DNA from 3 places in the Streptomyces sp. NPDC127038 genome. Region 2 is predicted to be linked to each of the others. Evidence: riboswitches for the same ligand, from Rfam matches in the RefSeq annotation. Region 2 holds a riboswitch; each other region holds the start of a gene.
The links. Region 2 has a riboswitch for cyclic di-AMP ahead of ACFWI4_RS21525 (M23 family metallopeptidase). Riboswitches for the same ligand answer to the same signal wherever they lie in the genome.
Positions count from the first base shown of each region.

Region 1: linked by a shared signal. The riboswitch ahead of ACFWI4_RS31630 (M23 family metallopeptidase) and the one ahead of ACFWI4_RS21525 (M23 family metallopeptidase) in region 2 are both predicted to bind cyclic di-AMP.
Region 3: linked by a shared signal. The riboswitch ahead of ACFWI4_RS25700 (transglycosylase family protein) and the one ahead of ACFWI4_RS21525 (M23 family metallopeptidase) in region 2 are both predicted to bind cyclic di-AMP.

Region 1 is NZ_JBHXDQ010000059.1:43,276-50,732, reverse strand. Features, by position in the region: gene ACFWI4_RS31635 (aldo/keto reductase) at 1-846, opposite strand, end outside; gene ACFWI4_RS31630 (M23 family metallopeptidase) at 987-2,000, opposite strand; cyclic di-AMP (ydaO/yuaA leader) riboswitch at 2,012-2,167, opposite strand; gene ACFWI4_RS31625 (PP2C family protein-serine/threonine phosphatase) at 2,337-3,578, opposite strand; tRNA gene ACFWI4_RS31620 (tRNA-Met) at 3,779-3,852, opposite strand; gene ACFWI4_RS31615 (dihydrofolate reductase family protein) at 3,977-5,119, opposite strand; gene ACFWI4_RS31610 (MarR family winged helix-turn-helix transcriptional regulator) at 5,331-5,840, shown strand; gene ribA (GTP cyclohydrolase II) at 5,963-6,607, shown strand; tRNA gene ACFWI4_RS31600 (tRNA-Lys) at 6,675-6,747, opposite strand; gene ACFWI4_RS31595 (amino acid permease) at 6,868-7,457, opposite strand, start outside.
Region 2 is NZ_JBHXDQ010000030.1:59,886-67,342, reverse strand. Features, by position in the region: gene ACFWI4_RS21530 (GntR family transcriptional regulator) at 35-727, opposite strand; gene ACFWI4_RS21525 (M23 family metallopeptidase) at 924-1,691, opposite strand; cyclic di-AMP (ydaO/yuaA leader) riboswitch at 1,704-1,862, opposite strand; gene ACFWI4_RS21520 (M16 family metallopeptidase) at 2,079-3,467, opposite strand; gene ACFWI4_RS21515 (M16 family metallopeptidase) at 3,464-4,816, opposite strand; gene ACFWI4_RS21510 (DNA topoisomerase (ATP-hydrolyzing) subunit A) at 5,211-7,457, shown strand, end outside.
Region 3 is NZ_JBHXDQ010000041.1:37,778-45,234, reverse strand. Features, by position in the region: gene ACFWI4_RS25710 (cytochrome P450) at 1-471, shown strand, start outside; gene ACFWI4_RS25705 (transglycosylase family protein) at 786-1,670, shown strand; cyclic di-AMP (ydaO/yuaA leader) riboswitch at 1,808-2,047, shown strand; gene ACFWI4_RS25700 (transglycosylase family protein) at 2,052-2,759, shown strand; gene eno (phosphopyruvate hydratase) at 3,099-4,385, shown strand; gene ACFWI4_RS25690 (septum formation initiator family protein) at 4,546-5,022, shown strand; gene ACFWI4_RS25685 (DUF501 domain-containing protein) at 5,062-5,628, shown strand; gene ACFWI4_RS25680 (exopolyphosphatase) at 5,625-6,596, shown strand; gene ACFWI4_RS25675 (NAD(P)/FAD-dependent oxidoreductase) at 7,169-7,457, shown strand, end outside.

The DNA.
Region 1 (7,457 bases), on a different contig from region 2:
GGCGATCGGCGCGGCGACCGTCGGCTGCGCGGCGAGCCAGGCGAGGGCGACCGTCGGGACGGCGGCGCCGTGGGACGCGGCGATCTCGTCGAGGGCGGCGAGGACCTTGGGTCCGCGTTCGGTGCCGAGGTGCTTGGCGGCGCCGGCCGCCCGCGCCGAGTCGACGTCCGTGCCGGGGCGGTACTTGCCGGTGAGGAACCCGGAGGCGAGCGCGAAGTAGGGGACGGCCGCCAGACCCGCCTGGGAGGCGACGTCCAGCAGGGCGCCCTCGTAGGTGTCGCGCGAGACGAGGTTGTAGTGCGGCTGGAGCGCGACGTAGCGGGCGAGGCCCTCGCGGTCGGAGAACTCCAGGGACTCCCGCAGCCGCTCCGGCGAGATGTTGGAGGCGGCGATGTGCCGCACCTTCCCGGCCCTCACCAGCTCGTCGAGGGCGCCGATGATCTCTTCGACCGGAACCTCGGTCTTGTCGAAGTGGGTGTAGTAGAGGTCGATGTGGTCGGTGCCCAGGCGGCGCAGCGACGCGTCGGCCGCGGCCTTGATGTTGGCGCCGGACAGCCCCGGGTAGGCGGGGTGCTGGCTGACCTTGGTGGCGACGACGACGTCCTCGCGGTTGCCGCGGGTCTTCAGCCACTTGCCGATGATGGTCTCGGACTCGCCGCCCTCGTTGCCCTCGATCCACGCCGAGTAGGAGTCGGCCGTGTCGAGGAAGTTGCCGCCGGCGGCCGCGTAGGCGTCGAGGACGGCGAAGGAGCTGGTCTCGTCGGCCGTCCAGCCGAATACGTTGCCGCCGAGGGAGAGCGGGAACACCTCGAGGTCGGACGCACCGAGCTTGCGAAGGGAAGTCATGTACGGCCTCAACACCCGCACCGGATGGATGTATTCCACAAGCACCCGTGGAGGGCGGGGGCGGCGGAGGGTGTCCGTGCCTGCCCGACCGGGAGTCCTGACGCAGGGGGGGTGGCGTCAGGACTGCCGGGGATCGGGGATCAGGGGTTGAGGCCCTTGCTGTGGAGCCACGCCATCGGGTCGATGGCGGTGGGGTCGCCGTTCGGGTGCACTTCGAGGTGCAGGTGCGGCCCGGTGACGTTGCCCGTCGCGCCCACGCGTCCGATGACATCGCCGGTGGCGACCTTCTGGCCCACGCTGACGCTGATGGAGGACTGGTGGCAGAACCACAGCTCCGTACCGTCGTCGAGGGTGAGGATCGTGCGGTAGCCGTACGAGCCGGCCCAGCCGGCCTGGGTGACGGTGGCGCTGTGGATCGCCTTGATGAGCGTGCCGGTGGGCGCCGCGAAGTCGAGTCCGGTGTGGTAGCCGGAGGACCAGAGCGCGCCGGCCTCGCCGAAGCGCGAGGTCAGGGTGTACGAGGAGGTCGGCAGCGTGTAGCTCTTGGCGAGTTCGGCGAGGCGCTCCTTCTCGGCCTTGGCCTTGGCCGCGTCCAGCGCCTTCTGCTCCGCCTCCTTCTGCTGCTTGGTGGCGGTCTCCACGGCCTTCTTCGCGGCGGCGCTCTGGGCGGCCTGCTGCGAGGCGGTGTCGGCGCGGTTCTGCTGGGACTTGGCCTGCTGCATGATGCGGTCGCGCAGCGCCTCACCGGCGTCGGTGACACCGTGGGCGGTCTCGGAGCTGGTCAGACCGGCGGTGGTGAGCGGGGTCGAGGAACCCTTGGCGGTGCTGGATCCGCCGTCCGACAGCAGGGCCTTGGCCGACGCGGTGACCGACGACAGGTCGGGCAGCGAGATCGAGACGGGCGCCTTGCCCGGAGCGGCGCTGGCGATGCCGCCGCCGCCGACCGCGGCGATGACGCCGACACCGAGAACCGTGGAACTGCGGGCGAGTCCTCCGCCGCGCTGCTTGCCCGTGCGGTGCCGGCCACGGACGGGAGCGAGAGAATCCGCGGTGGGATTCCACTCCTCCCAGGATTCCTCGTCCTTGTCATAGCCGAAGGTGTGCGTTTCGTTCGGCGCGAACGGGGATGGCTGAGCGGGCCGGTTGGACGCCACGTGGGCGCACTCCTTTCCTTCCATGCCGCCTACCGGGTTAGCTGACGGGTTCGGAGCAGGAAGGTCTCCTACGGGCGACTGCCACCGTGCGACCACGGCGGGTTACGCTCGATTCACCCCACGATGTGGGTCCCCGGTTCCCTTGCGGGATTCGGCGCGTGCGCACGGAGCCACCTCTTGTGACGGCTGTTACGGCCGCGCTGCGTTATCGAACGTTAATAGACCCGGCCACCGAATTCCAAGATGTTCCGAGTGATCGTTAACGGCTTTTGGTCTGGACTTTGGGGTCATGAGCGTTGAAAAACGGGCGAGTTGGCCGCGCGCCGCCGGTACGTGTCACGGGCGCCGCCGTGAAAGCGGGTCGCGGAGGCCCTCAGGAGTGCCCCCGCAGGGGCGCCGGACGGCGAGCAGTGCCATGTCGTCCGTCAGCGCGCCGCCCGTGTGCCGTCGAACGGCCTCGGACAGGGCGGTCAGCAGCCCGTCGGGGCAAGGGAAATCCCGTCCGGCCGACCAGGCCTCCGGATCGAAGAACCGCCCGCGCGGATCGCGGGCCTCGGAGAGTCCGTCGGTGTGCAGGAGCAGCGTCGCCCCGCGCGGGAAGGGTGCCTGGACGGCCGGGGCGTACGGGTCGCCCAGTTCGCTCATTCCGAGGGGCAGCGCGAAGGTCCCGGCGGAGAGGACGGCGAGCGTGCCGTCGGGGCACAGCAGCAGGGGTGGCGGATGGCCCCGGTTGACGACGCGTACGACGCCCTCGCCGTGCGGGATCTCGGCCAGGACCGCGGTGGTGAACTCCTCGGCGGCCTCGGCGTCGTCGTGCCGGGTGCCCGCGCGCGTCAGCGCCCGCTCCAGGCGTCCGGCGACGCCCTGAAGGGTCGCCTCCTGCTCGGCCGCCTCCCGGAACGCCCCGACCACCGTCGCGACGGCGGCCACGGCGGTCATCCCCTTCCCGCGTACGTCCCCGACGACCACGCGTACGCCGTACGGGGAGTCCTGTACGGCGTACAGGTCGCCGCCGATGAACGCGTCCTCCTGCGCCGCCTCGTAGCGGGCCGCGACCTCCAGGCCGGCGATCCGGTCCTCGGGTTCGGGCAGCACGGCGCGCTGGGCGTACTCGGCGATCTCCCGGACCGAGGCGAGCCGTTCGTCGCCGCGCCGGACCACGACGTTGACGAGGACGGCGAGGACCGCGGCCGTCGTCACGGTGACCACCTCGGTGACGGCGTCGGCGTGCAGGACGATGCCGAGCACGAAGTGGACCGCGAGCACCGCGCCGACGGCGAGGGCGCCGGCGAGAACGGTGCCGAGCAGGGAGTAGAAGGGTGCGGCGACCAGGGGCGCGGCCGTGAAGAACGGGGCCGCGGTGAAGGCGGCCGGGGTGAGGCAGTCGTAGACGATCCCGGCGGCGACGAGCAGCACGGGCAGGGCCCGGACGAGGGTGCGGGCGGGTCCGAGCCCGCGCGGGCGGTCTCCCGCGGGTCCGGGCGGCGGGGTGGTCCCCGGCCGCCGGGCGGGGGGCGGGGGCCGGCCGGCCCGGTCGTCGAGTTCTCCGGTCCGCCGCTCACCTCCTGGCTGCCCCACCCGTCCAGAAGAACCGGTGCGGTGGCGGCGGGCGACCGGTGTGGCCCGACCGGGGGAGAACGGTGTCCGCCGGAAAGCCGGACTCCGCCGGGGAACGGGGGACACCGGGGCCCCTCGGGAAAACGCCGAGGAACGGCCGAGGGGGAACATGCCGAAGGGCCGGAACTCGTGAATCCGAGTTCCGGCCCTCTGGTGTTCAGTAGCGGGGACAGGATTTGAACCTGCGACCTCTGGGTTATGAGCCCAGCGAGCTACCGAGCTGCTCCACCCCGCGTCGGTAAACCCAAGTGTACGCCATCTGCGGGACCGCGAATCACACCCGCTCAGGCCCGCCCCTCCGGCACCACCGAACCCGGCGCCGGGCCCGCCCCAAGTGCCCCGGTGCCGGTCGGACAGCCCTAGCGGGCGAGAAGGTGCCGGTTGGGGGCCTGGGCGCGGTCCGCGTACTCGGGGAGGACGACGACCTCGGCGCCCGCGGCGGCGAGGAGCCCGTTCCCGTCGGCGTCCGTGACGAAGGTGTCGGGCTCACGCCAGGCGGTGACGACCCGCCGCACCCCGGAGTCGAGGATGAGCCGGGCGCACGGCACGGGCCGGGAGGCGCGGTGGGCGCACGGTTCCAGGCTGCTGTAGACGGTGGCGGCGGCCAGCCGGGGATCGGACGGGTCGAGCTTGGCGAGGGCGGCCTCCTCGGCGTGCACGACGGGGTCGCCGTCCTCGCGGGAGTGGCCCCGGGCCAGCTCGGTGCCGTCGGCCGCGACCACCACCGCGCCCACGCTGAACGCGGTCCTCGACGGCGGGCACAGCTCCGCGAGCTCGCAGGCGAGCTCCAGCCAGCGCCGGTCCGCGGCGGAGGCGAGCGGGCCGGTGCCGGGCGCGGTGGGCACGTAGCGGATGAGCACGACGTCCCCGACGGGCCGGGTCTCCGCGAGCCGCATCCGGCCCAGGGGGTACGCGCCGGGCCCGAACAGCCGTGGAGCGTCCGGCTGTCCGACGAAGAGGGGGGCCACCGCGAGCTGGAGTTCGTCGGCGAGCTGCTCGCGCACGAGCTGGGTGTGGACCTTGCCGCCGCCCTCGACCATGAGGCGGCGCACACCCCGTACGTCGTGGAGGTGTTCCAGCAGTACGCGCCAGTCGAGCCCGGGGCCGGTCGGCACGACGTCGACGCCGACGAGACCGTGCAGCAGGGCGGACGCCCGTACGGCTCCCTCGTCCGTCGTGTAGACGACCTTCTCCCCGCCCGTGTGCCAGAACTGCGCCTTGGGGTCGAGGTCGCCCGAGCCGCTGACGGTGACCTTCAGCGGGTAGGCGGGACGGCCGCCGGCGACCCGGGCCGCGCGCCGTTCGGCGGAGTTGACCAGGAGCCGCGGGTTGTCCGTGCGCAGGGTGCCCGCGCCCACCAGGATCGCGTCGCTGGACGCCCGCACCTCGTCGACCCGGTCGAAGTCGGCCGGGCCCGAGAGCAGCAGCCGCTCGGGGCCGGTGTCGTCCAGGAAGCCGTCCAGGGAGACGGCGGCGGACAGCAGGACGTAGGGACGGGGCATCGGGTCGCATCCTCCGGTCACACGCGCACAGGGGTCGTCCGCGGTGGCTCACGCGGGGTGGTCCACGGGCGGCGATTCAAGTGCGGTGGTTCAAGTGCGTGGTTCAAGTGCGTGGTTCAAGTGCGGTGCTGCAAGCGTGCTTCACATGCGGTGCTTCAGGCGGGCTTCACATGCAGTGGTTCAATTTTTAAACAATACCTAGACTGGGTCCATGACGACCCGCTGGCTCTCCGCCGACGAACAGCGCGCCTGGCGCTCGTACATCTCCGCGACCTCCCTCCTGGCGGACGCCATCGACCGGCGGCTCCAGGCGGAGGCGGGGATGCCCCACCTTTACTACTCCATCCTGTCCAGGTTGTCCGAGGCGCCGGACCGGCGGCTGCGGATGACCGACCTCGCCGAGGCCCTGAAGATCACCCGGAGCCGGCTGACGTACGCGGTGGCACGGCTGGAGAAGGACGGCACCGTCGCCCGCGAGGGCTGCCCCACGGACCGGCGCGGGCACATGGCCGTCCTCACCGACGCCGGCATGACCCTCCTGGAGCGGGTGGCGCCCGCGCACGTCGAGACGGTGCGGACGGCCGTCTTCGACCATCTGACCCCCGAGCAGGTGGAACAGCTGGAGGAGATCTGCGGAACCATCACCCGGGCCATCCAGAGCGGGGATCCCGGTGCCCCCGGGGAGGATCTGCCGTGGCGGCGGCGTTCCTGCTCCTCATGAGGCGCCCGACGGGGACCCGCGACCCCATTGCTTGAAGTTTTAAGCAGATGTAGTCTCTCCCTGCGGCTGTGCTTCAAATCTGAAGCACACCACCGTACGAACCCGCCGGACGGAGAGACACCATGCGCGACCACCCCGACGCCACCGTGCGCACCCGCGTCCGCGTACCCCTGCGCTTCGGCGACGGCTACTCCGTCGACGCCGAACTCGTGACCTTCGAGGGGCTGGAGGACGGCAAGGAGCACCTGGCCGTCGTCCTCGGCGAGCCCGGCGCGAACCCGCTGGTGCGGCTGCACTCCGAGTGCCTGACCGGCGACGTGTTCGGCTCGGCCCGCTGCGACTGCGGACCCCAGCTGCGCGAGGCCGTGGAACAGATCGCCGAGCGCGGCGGCGTCCTGCTGTACCTGCGCCAGGAGGGCCGCGGCATCGGCCTCTACAACAAGCTCGACGCGTACGCCCTCCAGGACCAGGGCCTGGACACCTACGCCGCCAACGCGGCCCTCGGACTGCCCGAGGACGGCCGCGACTACACGGCGGCCGCCCAGATGCTCCGGGCCCTCGGCATCGGCTCCCTCGACCTGCTCTCCAACAACCCGGACAAGGCCGAACAGCTCCGCGACCTCGGCATCACGGTCTCCCGCCGTGTCCCGACGGGCGTCTTCACCACCGCCCACAACGTCCGCTATCTGCGCGCCAAGGTCCTCCAGACCCAGCACACGCTCCCGCTGCCGGAGCTCACGGAACGCGCGGAACTCTCGGCGGGCTGACACCGCGCCACACCCGCCACGCAAAGAGCCCCCGGTTCAGATCACCTCTGAACCGGGGGCTTCTCCGTAGACCCTGTGGGACTCGAACCCACAACCAATGGATTAAAAGTCCACTGCTCTGCCAATTGAGCTAAGGGTCCCCGCGCCGGAAAAACCCGGCACGCGCACCGGCCCGCGCCGATGCATCCCCGAGCATAGCGGGACGCGGCCGGGACTCCGATCGGGTATCGGGGACCCGGCCGCGCCAAAGGCCCACAAGGTCAGGGATCGACCGGTTCGGGTGCACCCTTGCGGGCGGCCTCCCGGGCGATCGTGCGCTGGTGCGCGGGGTTGAGGAACCAGTGACGGGCCGAGGCCAGCCACCAGGCCGCGGCGAAGCCGAGGACGACGAGGACGGCGACCGGGGCGTAGTTGAACGTCTCCCAGGTGACCGGGGAGACCTGGGGCAGCATGAACAGGACCGTGATGACGGCCACCCAGACCACCGCGACGATCCCCACCGGACGGGACCAGCGGCCCAGGTGCCAGGGCCCGGGCTCGAAGGCGTCGCCCTTGCGCACCCGCAGCAGGGTCGGGATGACATAGGCGACGTACAGGCCGATGACCGCGATCGACGTCACGGCCGCGTAGGCCGCGTAGTTGATCAGGTACGGCAGGCCGAGCACGAGAGCGCCCAGCGCGGCCAGCCAGACCGCCGCCACGGGGGTCCGCGTACGCGGGTGCACCGTGTGCCACACCGAGGAGAACGGCAGCGCCCCGTCACGCGAAAAGGCGTAGATCATACGGCTGTTGGCGGTCACGGACGCCATGCCGCAGAACAGCTGGGCGCCGATCACGACGAGCAGCAGGA
Region 2 (7,457 bases):
CGCCGAATATCCCTCTTTGTATACGGCGCCCGTGTTAATGACGCAGGCTCGTCATGTTTACGGGATGTTGCGAACTCCTCACACGGTCCGGCTTCTCGCCGCCCGGAAAGCGGAGCCGGTGCGCGGCCGAGGCGCGCTCGGTGTGCAGGGCCGTGATCGCGCGGGCCCGCTCGCTGTCGCCGCGGGCGACCGCGTCCACGATGCCGCCGTGCTCCGCCCAGGACTCCGCGGGGTCGGCCGGCGCGTCCACCGAGTACATCCAGGCGATCTTGTGGCGCAGCTGGGCCAGCGTGGAGGTCAGCGCGGCGCTGCCGGACGCCTGTGCGAGCGTCTCGTGGAACCAGCCGCCCAGGGAGCGCAGATCCTCGCTGTTGCCCCGCCTGGAGCGCTCCTGCCCCAGCCTGACCAGGCCGCGCAGCACCTTGAGATGGGCCTCGGTGCGCCGCTGCGCGGCCCTCGCGGCCCCCAGCGGCTCCAGCAGCATGCGCATCTCCAGGAGGTCCGCGGCCTCCTGTTCCGTGGGCTCCGCGACGCACGCGCCCGCGTGCCGGCGGGTGACCACGAAGCCCTCGGCCTCCAGGGTGCGCAGCGCCTCGCGCACGGGGACGCGCGAGACGCCGTAGCGCCGCGCGAGCAGTTCCTCGGTGAGGCGGCCGCCGCGCTCGTAGACACCCGCGACGATGTCGTCACGGATCGCCGTGCACACCGAGTGCGCCGGAATACGCATGACCGACCTCCGCTTTAATCCCCGTGAAACGCCGTCGATTGACGCTTCTTCAGTGACTCTATTGCAGGAGGCGTGAATTTCCGATGGCATGCCTGAACCCATGGATATTTTTTGGACAGACGGCATCCGGAAACGACGATGCCCCGGCTCGGTGAACCGGGGCATCGAAAGCGGTGAAGAAGCCGCGAAGCGGTCGTCAGACGTTGACGCCGTGCGAGCGCAGGTACGCGACGGGGTCCATGTCGGAGCCGTACTCGGCGGTCGTACGGGCCTCGAAGTGGAGGTGGGGTCCCGTGGTGTTGCCGGTGTCCCCGGAGAGGCCGATCTGCTGGCCCGGGGTGACCGCCTGCCCCACGGACACACCGATGGACGACAGGTGCCCGTACATGGTGTACGTGCCGTCGTGCATCTTGATCACGATCTGATTGCCGTAGGCACCGCCCCAGCCGGCCGTGACGACCGTGCCGGCGCCGACGGCGTGGACCGAGGTGCCGGACGCGGCGTGGAAGTCGACACCGGTGTGGCTGCCGGAGGACCAGAGGCTGCTGCTCGCCTTGTAGCCCGTGGAGACGTACGAACCGGTGATCGGCAGGACGAAGGTGTTCAGGCGCTTGCGCTCGGCCTCGCGGGCGGCGCGCACCTTGGCCTCGTGGAGCTGCGCGGCCTGGGCTGCGGCCTGCTTGCGCGCCGTCTGCTCGGCCTGCTTGCGGGCGGCGGCCTCGTCGGCGGCGCGCTGCTGCGCGAACGCCTGGGCGTCGATCTGGTCGGCGACCGCGTCGTTCAGGGTGACGGTCTGGGTCAGCCCGGTCTGCTCGACGGAGGCCTCTCCGGCGAACGCGGGAGCGGCCAGGGTTCCGATCACACCGGTGGTGGTGAGCGCCGCGACCCCGACGGCGGTCGTGGTGGTGCTGTGCACCCGGCTGCTCGTACGACGATGCTTGCCGGTGCCACAGGTGAACGCCATGTAGGGGCTGATCCTTTCCTTCCCTCTCGCCTACCGGGTTAGCTGACGGGTTCGGAGCAGGAAGGTCTCCTACGGACCCCCTCCGGAGAGGGCGTCCGATTCACCCCAGGGACTGCGGTGGGTCCCCGGCTCCCCTGACTCGCGTCATGGGGGACTCGGCGATGACTGTCCGGTGCCGCGGGCGCGGCGCAGTGCGTGACGGACAGCCGCACCGACGCTAGACGGGGCCTCATTCGAACAACAAACGGATCACGATTTTTGTAATGCATGCCACAGGGCAGAAGGGGTAACCCCCGCACGAATACGGACATCTTGGGAGCCGCACCGGTAAAGAGGAGGGCCCTGACGGCTCCTCAGCCGTCAGGGCCCTTCCGGGGCGCACGGGTCCTACTCGGCCGCCACCACGGTGACTTCACCGATTCCGAGGGCCCTGACCGGCTCCGCGATCTGCGCCGCGTCGCCCACCAGGACGGTCACCAGACGGTCCGTCGGGAAGGCGCTCACCGCCGCCGCGGTGGCCTCCACGGTGCCGGTGGCCGCCAGTTGGCGGTAGAGCGTCGACTGGTAGTCGTCCGGCAGGTGCTGCTCGACCTGGTCCGCGAGCGTGCTCGCGACGGCCGCCGCGGTCTCGAACTTGAGGGGCGCGACACCCACCAGGTTCTGCACGGCGACGTCGCGCTCGGTGTCGGTCAGCCCCTCGGCCGCGAGGGTGCGCAGCACCTTCCACAGGTCGTCCAGCGCGGGACCGGTGTTGGGGGTGTCGACGGAGCCGCTGATGGCGAGCATCGCGGCGCCCGTGCCGTCCGGCGCGGAGCGCAGGACCTGCCCGAACGCCCGCACGCCGTAGGTGTAGCCCTTCTCCTCGCGCAGGACGCGGTCGAGGCGCGAGGTGAGGGTGCCGCCGAGGCAGTACGTGCCGAGGACCTGGGCGGGCCACACGCGGTCGTGCCGGTCGGCGCCGACCCGCCCGATGAGCAGCTGCGTCTGGACCGCTCCGGGGCGGTCGACGATGATCACGCGGCCGGTGTCGTCGGCGCTCACCGGCGGCACGGGGAGCGGCTCGGCGGACGAGCCGGTCCAGGAGCCGAGCGTGTCGGCGAGCAGCTCGTCGAGATCGACTCCGGTCAGGTCGCCCACGACGACGGCGGTGGCCGTGGCCGGGCGCACGTGCTTCTCGTAGAAGGCGCGCACGGCCGACGCGTCGATGTTCCGGACGGTCTCCTCGGTGCCCTGGCGCGGGCGTGCCATGCGCGCGCTCTTCGGGAACAGCTCCTTGGAGAGCTCCTTGGCCGCGCGACGGGCCGGGTTCGCCGTCTCGTGCGGGATCTCGTCCAGCCGGTTGGTCACCAGCCGCTCGACCTCGCCGTCCGCGAACGCGGGGGCCCGCAGGGCGTCGGCGAGCAGGCCGAGGGCCTTGGCCAGGCGCGAGACGGGCACTTCGAGCGACAGACGTACGCCGGGGTGGTCGGCGTGCGCGTCGAGCGTGGCGCCGCAGCGCTCCAGCTCGGCGGCGAAGTCCTCGGCGGAGTGCTTGTCGGTGCCCTCGGAGAAGGCGCGCGCCATGATCGTGGCGATGCCGTCCAGGCCCGCGGGCTCGGCGTCCAGCGGCGCGGCGAGGATCACCTCGACGGCGACGACCTGCTGGCCGGGGCGCTGGCAGCGCAGGACGGTCAGGCCGTTGTCCAGGGTGCCGCGCTCGGGGGCGGGGAACGCCCACGGCTTGGGCTGTCCGGCCTGGGGCCGGGGGTGGAAGTCCATGGTGGCGAGCTCGGTCACTTCGCCGCCTCCTCGTCGGTCTCGTCGGCCGCGTCGGCGGCTTCGGCGGTGGTGGGCTCGTAGACGAGCACCGCGCGGTTGTCGGGGCGCAGGCGGGCCTTGGCGGCCTCCCGGACCTCGTCGGCCGTGACGTCGAGGACGCGCTGCACGGCGGTCAGGGCGAGCTGCGGGTCACCGAACAGGACGGCGTACCGGCACAGTTCGTCGGCGCGGCCGGCGACGGTGCCGAGCCGGTCGAGCCATTCGCGCTCCAACTGGGCCTGGGCGCGCTCCATTTCCCGCTCCGTGGGGCCCTCCTCGGCGAACCGGGCGAGCTCCTCGTCCACGGCGGCCTCGATGACCGGGACCTCGACGTCGCCGGACGTCTTCACGTCCAGCCACCCCAGGGAGGGGGCTCCGGCGAGCCGCAGCAGGCCGAACCCGGCCGCGACGGCGGTGCGGTCACGGCGTACGAGCCGGTTGTAGAGCCGGGAGGACTCGCCGCCGCCGAGGACGGTGAGCGCCAGGTCGGCCGCGTCGCACGCGCGCGTGCCGTCCTCCGGGAGGCGGTAGGCGGCCATCAGCGCGCGTGCCGGGACGTCCTCCTCGACGACCTCGCGCAGCTGCTCGCCGATGACGTCGGGCAGCGAGCCGTCGCGCGGGGCGGGCTTGCCGTCGTGCCCGGGGATGGAGCCGAAGTACTTCTCGACCCAGACGAGCGTCTGCTCCGGGTCGATGTCGCCGACGATCGACAGGACCGCGTTGTTGGGCGCGTAGTTGGTGCGGAAGAAGGCGCGGGCGTCCTCCAGGGTCGCCGCGTCCAGGTCCGCCATCGACCCGATCGGGGTGTGGTGGTACGGGTGGCCCTCGGGGTACGAGAGCGCGGTGAGCTTCTCGAAGGCGGTGCCGTACGGAACGTTGTCGTAACGCTGCCGGCGCTCGTTCTTCACGACGTCGCGCTGGTTCTCCATGGACTCGTCGTCCAGCGCCTCCAGCAGCGATCCCATGCGGTCGGCCTCCAGCCAGAGGGCGAGCTCCAGCTGGTGGGCGGGCATGGTCTCGAAGTAGTTGGTGCGCTCGAAGCTCGTCGTGCCGTTGAGCGAGCCGCCGGCGCCCTGGACGAGTTCGAAGTGGCCGTTGCCGTGGACCTGCTTGGAGCCCTGGAACATCAGGTGCTCGAAAAGGTGGGCGAGACCGGTGCGGCCCTTGACCTCGTGGCGCGAGCCGACGTCGTACCAGAGGCACACCGCGGCGACCGGGGTCAGATGGTCCTCGGAGAGCACTACGCGCAGGCCGTTGGCCAGTCGGTGCTCGGTCGCTGTCAGGCCGCCGGAGCCTGCCTCAGCTGTGGCCGTGTGACCCATGGGCATGTACGTCCCTTCGATCGCGGAACTGCGTCATTCCTGTCGGTCCTGCCACTGTATGCAAGCGCGCGGACGGGTGGCGCGGTTCCCGCACCTCGTACGCCGAGAGCGAGACTCACGCGTGTCCCCGGCCCGCCCGGGGAAGCCTCGGCGGAAGCCGCCGCGGACGCGCCCGGGGCGGTGGGGCGCGGGGCGGGCGGACCGGCGGGCACGTGGCCGGAAGGCGGCCGGGCGCGTGGCCGGAACGCCGTCCCGGAGAGGTCCCGGTGACGTCCGCGGAGCGTGCCGGCGGGGCGCTACGGACGGGTCGCGGTCGGCGTTGTCAGTGGGGCGGTCCACAATGGTGCGCGTCAGAACCCGTTCATGCCCCGGCAGAGACTGTGAAGGAGCCGCAGCAGCGATGGCCCGCCGCAGCACGAAGACCCCGCCGCCCGACGACTCGTACGAGGAGAAGATCCTCGACATCGACGTCGTGGACGAGATGCAGGGCTCCTTCCTCGAATACGCGTACTCGGTCATCTACTCGCGAGCCCTGCCGGACGCCCGGGACGGCCTCAAGCCGGTCCACCGCCGCATCGTGTACCAGATGAACGAGATGGGCCTGCGCCCCGACCGCGGCTACGTGAAGTGCGCCCGTGTCGTCGGCGAGGTCATGGGTAAGCTGCACCCGCACGGCGACGCGTCGATCTACGACGCCCTGGTGCGGCTGGCGCAGCCCTTCTCCATGCGGCTTCCCCTGGTCGACGGCCACGGCAACTTCGGTTCCCTCGGCAACGACGACCCGCCGGCCGCGATGCGTTACACCGAGTCCCGGATGGCCGACGCGACGTCGCTGATGACCGAGTCGATCGACGAGGACACGGTCGACTTCACGCCCAACTACGACGGCCAGGAGCAGGAGCCGGTGGCCCTCCCGGCCGCCTTCCCGAACCTGCTGGTCAACGGCTCCTCCGGGATCGCCGTCGGCATGGCCACGAACATGCCGCCGCACAACCTCGGCGAGGTCATCGCCGCCGCGCGGCACCTCATCCGCTACCCGGGCGCCGACCTCGAGACGCTGATGAAGCACGTCCCGGGACCCGACCTGCCCACCGGCGGCCGCATCGTCGGCCTCTCCGGGATCCGGGACGCCTACGAGTCGGGCCGCGGCACCTTCAAGATCCGCGCCACGGTGTCCGTGGAGGACGTCACCGCGCGCCGCAAGGGCCTCGTCGTCACGGAGCTGCCCTTCACCGTGGGTCCCGAGAAGGTGATCTCCAAGATCAAGGACCTGGTCGGCTCGAAGAAGCTCCAGGGCATCGCCGACGTCAAGGACCTCACCGACCGTGCGCACGGCCTGCGCCTGGTCATCGAGATCAAGAACGGCTTCGTGCCGGAGGCCGTCCTCGAACAGCTCTACAAGCTGACGCCGATGGAGGAGTCCTTCGGCATCAACAACGTGGCGCTGGTGGACGGTCAGCCGCTCACCCTGGGCCTCAAGGAACTGCTGGAGGTCTACCTCGACCACCGCTTCGAGGTCGTGCGCCGCCGCAGCGAGTTCCGCCGCGGCAAGAAGCGCGACCGGCTGCACCTGGTCGAGGGCCTCCTCGTCGCCCTCCTGGACATCGACGAGGTCATCCGCCTCATCCGCTCCAGCGACAACTCGGCGCAGGCCAAGGAGCGGCTGATCGAGCACTTCTCGCTCTCCGAGATCCAGACGCAGTACATCCTGGACACGCCGCTGCGCCGCCTCACCCGGTTCGACCGCATCGAGCTGGAGTCGGAGCGCGACCGCCTGAACGGCGAGATCGACGAGCTGACCGGCATCCTGGACTCGGACACGGAGCTGCGCAAGCTGGTCTCCACCGAACTGGCCGCGGTGGCCAAGAAGTTCGGCACCGACCGGCGCACGGTGCTCCTGGAGTCCGCGGGCACCCTCGCCCCGACGGTCTCCCTCCAGGTCGCCGACGACCCGTGCCGGGTCCTGCTGTCCTCGACCGGCCTGCTGGCCCGTACGGTGACCACCGAACCCTTCGGGGAGGACCCGGACGCCAAGCGCACCAAGCACGACGTGATCGTCTCCGCGGTGCCCGCGACGGCACGCGGCGAGATCGGCGTGGTGACGTCCCTGGGCCGCCTGCTGCGCCTGAACGTGATCGACCTCCCGCAGCTGCCCGAGACGGCGTCGGCGCCCAACCTCTCCGGCGGCGCTCCGATCCCGGAGTTCCTGTCCTCCCTGGAACCCGACGAGACGGTGATCTGCCTGACGACGCTCGACGAGACCTCCCCCGGTCTCGCGATCGGCACGGAGCAGGGTGTGGTCAAGCGTGTGGTGCCCGACTACCCCTCGAACAAGGAGGAGTTGGAGGTCATCACGCTCAAGGACGGCGACCGGATCGTCGGCGCCGTCGAGCTGCGCACCGGTGAGGAGGACCTGGTCTTCATCACGGACGACGCCCAGCTGCTGCGCTACCAGGCCACCCAGGTGCGTCCGCAGGGCCGCGCCGCGGGCGGTATGGCGGGCATCAAGCTGACGGACGGCGCGAAGGTGATCTCCTTCACCGCGGTCGACCCGGCGGTCGACGCGGTCGTGTTCACCGTCGCGGGTTCACGCGGGACGCTGGACGACTCCGTCCAGACGACCGCCAAGCTGACGCCCTTCGACCAG
Region 3 (7,457 bases), on a different contig from region 2:
CTGCTGACCCACCCCGGGCAGCGGGAGCGGCTCCAGTCCTCCCTCGCGGCCGGGGAGAGCGGGCTGCTGGAGACGGGAGTGGAGGAACTCCTGCGCTACGACGGGCCGGTGGAACTGGCCACGTGGCGGTTCGCGACCGAGGACGTGCGGATCGGCGGGCAGGACATCGCGGCCGGCGATCCCGTGCTCGTGGTGCTCGCGGCGGCGGACCGCGACCCCGAACGCTTCCAGGATCCGGACACGCTCGATCTTTCCCGAAGTGACCTTCAGCACTTGGGATACGGCCACGGCATCCACTACTGCCTGGGCGCGCCGCTCGCCCGGCTGGAGGGACAGACGGCGCTCGGGACGCTCCTGAGGCGTCTTCCCGACCTCCAACTCGCTGGAGAATCGACCGATTTGCGTTGGCGCGGAGGCCTCATTATGCGGGGATTGCGTACGCTTCCGGTGGAGTTCACCCCGGTCAAATAGGCCGTGATCGGCCCATCGCCGACCCTTCGCCGCCACTGCTGAAGTGATCCTTCCGCATACCGGAAAGAGCGCTCCCACGGCTACCGGAACGTGACGGTCCATCAAATCTGTGATCTTCGCGTGATCTGTACTGCATCGACTTGTAACCAGCGATCGACTGCGGCTACGTTCACCCATCAACGCGGCGCCCACGCTTCCTGATTGACGGGAGCCGCGCTGCTCCCCGCTGTCACGCGAAAGGCTTCCGCATGCTCTCCGGGAACGGCCGTCACCGTCGCCCTCGTCAGGCCCCGGCACTCATCGTCGCCGCAGGGGTGACCGGATCTGCGATCGCCATCCCGCTGCTCGCCGCGGCGAGCGCGAGCGCGGCCGACGGCACCACCTGGGACCGTGTCGCCCAGTGCGAGAGCGGTGGGGCGTGGAGCTCCAACCAGGGCAACGGCTACTACGGCGGCCTCCAGCTCGACCAGGCCACCTGGGAGGCGCACGGCGGCCTGGACTATGCGCAGACCGCCGACCAGGCCAGCCGCTCGCAGCAGATAGCCGTCGCCGAGAAGGTGCTCGCCGACACGGGCCTCGCGGCCTGGCCGACCTGCGGGCCGCTCTCGGGGCTCAGCAAGGGCTCGGGCGAGGTCAGCGTCGACACGGGCGTGGCCGGCGACTCGGCGAGCAGTGACGCCGGTTCCTACGTCTCGTCCGGTCTGGCGACCGGGCCCAGCGCGTCCGCTTCGAGCGGTTCGTCCGCTTCGGGTGAATCCTCCACCCCGTCCACCGGCACCCCGTCGCCCAGCGCCTCGGCGAGTTCCGGCGCGACCGGTGCGAACACGGGCAAGAGTGACAAAACGGCCGATCCGTCCAAGTCGGGTCAGAAGGAAGCCTCTTCGGGTGCGTCCGACGACGCGACCACCGGCACCGGCCGGCACCGCGGCGGAGAGGCCTCGGAGAGCGCGACGGGCGAGGACGGCTCCGCCGGACGGCACGCGGCGACCGCCGGGAGCGACGCCGTCGACGACTCGTCCCCCGACGACTCCTACGCCGCAAAGGTCTTGGGCAGTCTCTGGAACTCTTCCGACAACCTCGGCTTCGAGAACGACCTGGGCAAGCTGACCGCCCCCGACCCGACGGCCGCCGACAGCGGTCCCGGCCTCGTCGTCCCTGGTCGGAGCATTGTCGTCGTCGCCGAAACGGCCCAGCAGTAGCGGGAGTTCGCGTCACGGTTCGCTGTGGAATGTCCCATTTGGCGCAAGTGAGAGATGGGTCTCAGAAGCCCTGATCGTCTTTGAATTTCCGGCGATCGACTGCTTACGGTCGTGACCGCTCGCCACAGCGGGCCCCGACGGTCGCAACGCCGAATCCTGCCAACGGCCGTACGGGAACAGTCGTCGCGTCATGCGCCGTGGGCAGGAGCGGGGGACCCAAGGTAAGTGCCGGGCCCGGGAGTCGAGAGACGTCCGGGAACGGCTTGGGGTGAAGCCGCGTGCCGGGAGTCCTGGAGACGGGACCGAAGGCGCGTGGCCGGGCAACTCATTCGGCCCGAACCCGACAGCTCACCTCGCAGGCGTCGGTGAGGGGATCTCTCCATGCTGTTCTCCAGCAAGGGCAAGCACCGTCGTCCGAACAAGGCCACCCGCGTCGCCGCTCTCGCCGGTGTCACCGGTGTCGCCATCGCCGCCCCGCTGATGGCGGCCGGCAACGCCTCCGCCGCCACCGCCTCCGAGTGGGACGCCGTCGCCCAGTGCGAGTCCGGCGGCAACTGGTCGATCAACACCGGCAACGGCTTCTACGGCGGCCTCCAGTTCTCGTCCTCCACCTGGGCCGCGTACGGCGGCACCGCGTACGCCTCGACCGCCGACCAGGCCTCCAAGGCGCAGCAGATCGCCGTCGGCGAGAAGGTCCTCGCCGCGCAGGGCAAGGGCGCCTGGCCGACCTGCGGCACCGGCCTGTCGAGCACCCCGTACGCCGGCGGCTCGGCCTCCTCCGCCCCGGCCGCCCCCTCCACGTCCTCCTCGTCGAGCGGCTCGCAGAGCGCCCCCGCCACCCGTACGACGGAGCAGCACGCCGCCCGTTCCGCGGAGCGCCCCGCCGTCCAGAAGACCGTCACCACGCCGACCGGCAAGAAGGTCAAGAAGGGTGACGGCGAGTACAAGGTCGTCAAGGGCGACACCCTGAGCTCGATCGCCGAGAAGAAGCACGTCAAGGGCGGCTGGCAGAAGCTGTTCAAGCTGAACAAGGACATCGTCGCCGACGCCGACTTCATCTACCCGGGCCAGCAGCTGCACCTCCACTGAGCGGTGCGGCGCACCGGCTGACCTGGCCTTCCTCGGCGGAGGGCGGCCCGGTCCCGGCACCGTGCCGCAGCGTCAGGCCGCACGACGGCCCCCTCGTGAGGCCTCCGCACCGGAGGCCGCCGAGGCCCCCCGTCCCCACGGGCTCCCCGCTCCGGCGCGTGTTCCCCCGCACGCACCGGAGCGGGGTTTTTTATTTCTTTTTTTGTTCCGTTCAGGAACAATATGTACGCTCAGTTCCGCTCAAGGGGTGGTCGATCGCTGGCCGATCCCCGTGAGCCGGTTAGGCTCATCCCGCGGGGCTGCCAAGCTCCGCGTACCCGCGTCACATCCCATAAGGAGATGCTCGTGCCGTCCATCGACGTCGTCGTAGCCCGGGAAATCCTGGACTCCCGAGGCAACCCCACGGTCGAGGTCGAGGTCGGCCTCGACGACGGCAGCACGGGTCGTGCCGCCGTTCCGTCCGGCGCCTCCACCGGAGCGTTCGAGGCCATCGAGCTCCGCGACGGTGACCCCAACCGCTACCAGGGCAAGGGTGTCGAGAAGGCCGTCCTCGCCGTCATCGAGCAGATCGGCCCGGAGCTCGTCGGCTACGACGCCACCGAGCAGCGCCTGATCGACCAGGCGATGTTCGACCTGGACGCCACCGACAACAAGGGCTCGCTCGGCGCCAACGCCATCCTCGGCGTCTCGCTCGCCGTCGCGCACGCCGCCTCCGAGGCGTCCGACCTGCCGCTGTTCCGCTACCTGGGCGGCCCGAACGCGCACCTGCTGCCCGTTCCGATGATGAACATCCTGAACGGCGGCTCGCACGCCGACTCCAACGTGGACATCCAGGAGTTCATGATCGCCCCGATCGGCGCGGAGTCCTTCTCCGAGGCCCTGCGCTGGGGCGCCGAGGTCTACCACACCCTCAAGAAGGTGCTGAAGACCAAGGGCCTGTCCACCGGCCTCGGCGACGAGGGCGGCTTCGCCCCGAACCTGGAGTCCAACCGCGCCGCCCTCGACCTCATCGTCGAGGCCATCAAGCAGGCCGGTTACGTCCCCGGCGAGCAGATCGCGCTCGCGCTCGACGTCGCCGCGTCCGAGTTCTACAAGGACGGCAAGTACGAGTTCGAGGGCAAGTCCCGCTCGGCCGCCGAGATGACCGAGTACTACGAGGAGCTCGTCTCCGCGTACCCGCTCGTCTCCATCGAGGACCCGCTGTACGAGGACGACTGGGCCGGCTGGAAGGTCATCACCGACAAGCTGGGCGACAAGGTCCAGATCGTCGGCGACGACCTCTTCGTCACCAACCCGGAGCGTCTGGCCCGCGGCATCGAGGAGGGCTCCGCCAACGCCCTGCTCGTCAAGGTCAACCAGATCGGTTCGCTGACCGAGACCCTGGACGCCGTCGAGCTGGCCCAGCGCAACGGCTTCAAGTGCATGATGTCCCACCGCTCCGGCGAGACCGAGGACGTCACCATCGCCGACCTCGCGGTCGCCGTGAACTGCGGCCAGATCAAGACCGGCGCCCCGGCCCGCTCGGACCGTGTCGCCAAGTACAACCAGCTGCTGCGCATCGAGGAGATCCTCGACGACGCCGCGGTGTACGCCGGCCGCTCGGCGTTCCCCCGCTTCAAGGGCTGAGCCCACCTCTCACGAGGGCCGACCCCGGCTCTCGCGAGGGCCGAGCCGCACGGCTCGGCAAGCGTCCTCCGTACGTCCCCGTACCCGGTCCCGTACCGTGTGCGGGGACGTACGCACGTGAGGGGCCCTGTGGCGGGCCGGCAGCGGGGAGGCGGGACTCATGGCCGTGAAGGACCGGGACCGGTTCTCCACCTCGACCAGGCTGAAGCTGCTCGGCGAGCAGACGGCGGCCCGGGTCTACCGCTCCCAGACCAAGCGGCAGGCGCGCCGCTCCCGGCTCACCGGCCGGGCCGCGCTCCTCGCCATGGTCCTGTGCACCCTGATCGTCGCCCTCGCCTACCCCATGCGGCAGTACGTCTCCCAGCGCGCCCAGATCGGCGAGCTGGAACGACAGCGGGAGCAGGCCAGGCAGCGGGTCGAGCAGCTGCGCGACCTCAAGGCGCGCTGGCAGGACGACGCGTACGCGAAGCAGCAGATCCGGCAGCGGCTGCACTATGTGATGCCCGGCGAGACCGGCTACGTCGTGATCGACCCGGGCGCCGCGAAGCAGGCCCGTGCCGAACGGGGCGCCGCCGACCGCCCTTGGTACACCAACGTCTGGGACGGCGTGGACAGATCCGACGCCGCCGACCGCTGACGACCCATGAACTGACCAGAAAGACACGTGACTCACGGCATGGAAACGCCACCGCCCACCACCCCGCGCACCGAGCCCACCGACGCCGACGTCGAGGCCTTCAAGCAGCAGCTCGGCCGCCCGCCGCGCGGACTGCGCGCGATCGTGCACCGCTGCCCCTGCGGCCAGCCGGACGTGGTGGAGACGGCGCCCCGCCTCCCCGACGGCACGCCGTTCCCGACCACGTACTACCTGACCTGCCCCCGGGCGGCGTCCGCGATCGGGACGCTGGAGGCCAACGGGGTCATGAAGGAGATGACCGAGCGCCTCGCCACCGACCCCGAGCTGGCCGCGGCCTACCGTGCCGCGCACGAGGACTACATCGCGCGCCGTGACGCCATCGAGGTCCTGGAGGGCTTCCCGAGCGCGGGCGGCATGCCCGACCGGGTGAAGTGCCTGCACGTCCTCGTGGCGCACTCGCTGGCCGCCGGACCGGGCGTCAACCCGCTCGGCGACGAGGCCATCGCGATGCTCCCCGAGTGGTGGCGCAAGGGCGCCTGCGTCACCCAGGCCGGCGACACGCCGAAGGCGGAGGGCCCCGCGGAGTCCACCGAGGACGGCCGGTGACCCGGGTCGCCGCCGTCGACTGCGGTACGAACTCCATCCGCCTCCTGGTGGCCGACGTGGACCCGCGTACGGGCGAACTCACCGACCTGGACCGGCGGATGACCATCGTGCGGCTCGGCCAGGGCGTCGACCGCACCGGCCGGCTCGCCCCCGAGGCGCTGGAGCGCACCTTCGCCGCCTGCCGCGAGTACGCCGCCGTCATCAAGGAGCACGGCGCCGAGCGGCTGCGCTTCGTGGCCACCTCCGCCTCCCGGGACGCCGAGAACCGCGACACGTTCGTGCGGGGCGTCCTCGACATCCTCGGCGTCGAGCCCGAGGTCGTCACCGGCGACCAGGAGGCCGAGTTCTCCTTCACCGGCGCGACCAGGGAGCTGACCGGCCGCGACGACCTCGCCCGGCCCTACCTCGTGGTGGACATCGGCGGCGGCTCGACCGAGTTCGTCGTCGGCGACGCCCACGTGCGCGCGGCGCGCTCCGTGGACGTCGGCTGCGTACGGATGACGGAGCGCCACCTCGTCCGCGACGGCGCCGTCACCGACCCGCCCACCGCGGAGCAGGTCGCGGCCATGCGCGCCGACATCGAGGCCGCCCTCGACCTCGCCGAGGAGACCGTCCCGCTGCGCGAGGCGCGCACCCTGGTGGGGCTGGCCGGTTCGGTCACCACGATCGCGGCGATCGCGCTGGACCTCGACGCGTACGACTCGGAACGGATCCACCACTCCCGGGTCTCCCGCGCGCGCGTCCGCGAGATCACCGAGTGGCTGCTGCGCTCCACCCACGCCGAGCGCGCGGCGGTCCCCTCCATGCACGCGGGCCGGGTGGACGTGATCGGGGCCGGCGCGCTCGTCCTGCTCTCGATCATGGAGCGGACCGGCGCGGAGGAGGTCGTGGTCAGCGAGCACGACATCCTCGACGGCATCGCGTTCAAGGCGGCCGAGGAGGCCGAGGCGGGCAGGCGGGGCGACTGACCGGAGCCCTCCGGCGCGCCCGCGACGAGCGCTGAACGGCCCCGGCCGCCCCTCCCGGGCGGCCGGGGCTCTCGCGTTCCCCGGAGGCCGCCGAAGGCCCCTGACGCGCCGTCCGGCGGCGCCGCGGGGGGCGTGGCACGGGTCTCCTTCGCTACCGATCAGTACCCTCGGCTGAGCGGAACGGATAGCGTATGAGCGTGCCGGAGAGGGTCCTGGAACCCCTCCGGCGAGGTCCCGCCGATAAAGTTCGTGAAGTTCTTCACAAGGAAAAAGCCCCTGCTGGGCGACGAAGGGGCCACTTGGGCCCTTTCCCGGGGCTCCCGCGGTCCGGCAGCATGGTCGGTGAGGTGTTGCGGCCGGGTTTCGGGACGGTGAAAGACGGGAGCGGTCCGCTCGGCCGAACGGGTTGGGCCGCAGCTCACACGGTGTTGACAACGGTACGAACCGTACGGTGGTCCACCGGGGCCGCCATGGCCTCGATCGCGGGGGCGGCGGAGTGTAGCAGAGCCCCTGCCCAAGCTTGTGAAGGGGCGCACGAGCGACCCCCCTGAAGCGGGTGGATACTCGATGGCATGAGCACCACGGAGCGTCCCAGGATCCTCGTAGTAGGCGGTGGGTACGTAGGCCTGTACGCAGCTCGGCGCATCCTCAAGCAGATGCGCTACGGAGAGGCGACCGTCACGGTCGTCGACCCCCGGTCGTACATGACCTACCAGCCCTTCCTCCCCGAAGCAGCCGCCGGCAGCATCTCGCCGCGGCACGTCGTCGTCCCGCTGCGGCGTGTACTTCCCAAGGCGGAGGTCCTCACCGGCCGGGTCACCACCATCGACCAGGACCGCAAGGTCGCCACGGTCGCCCCCC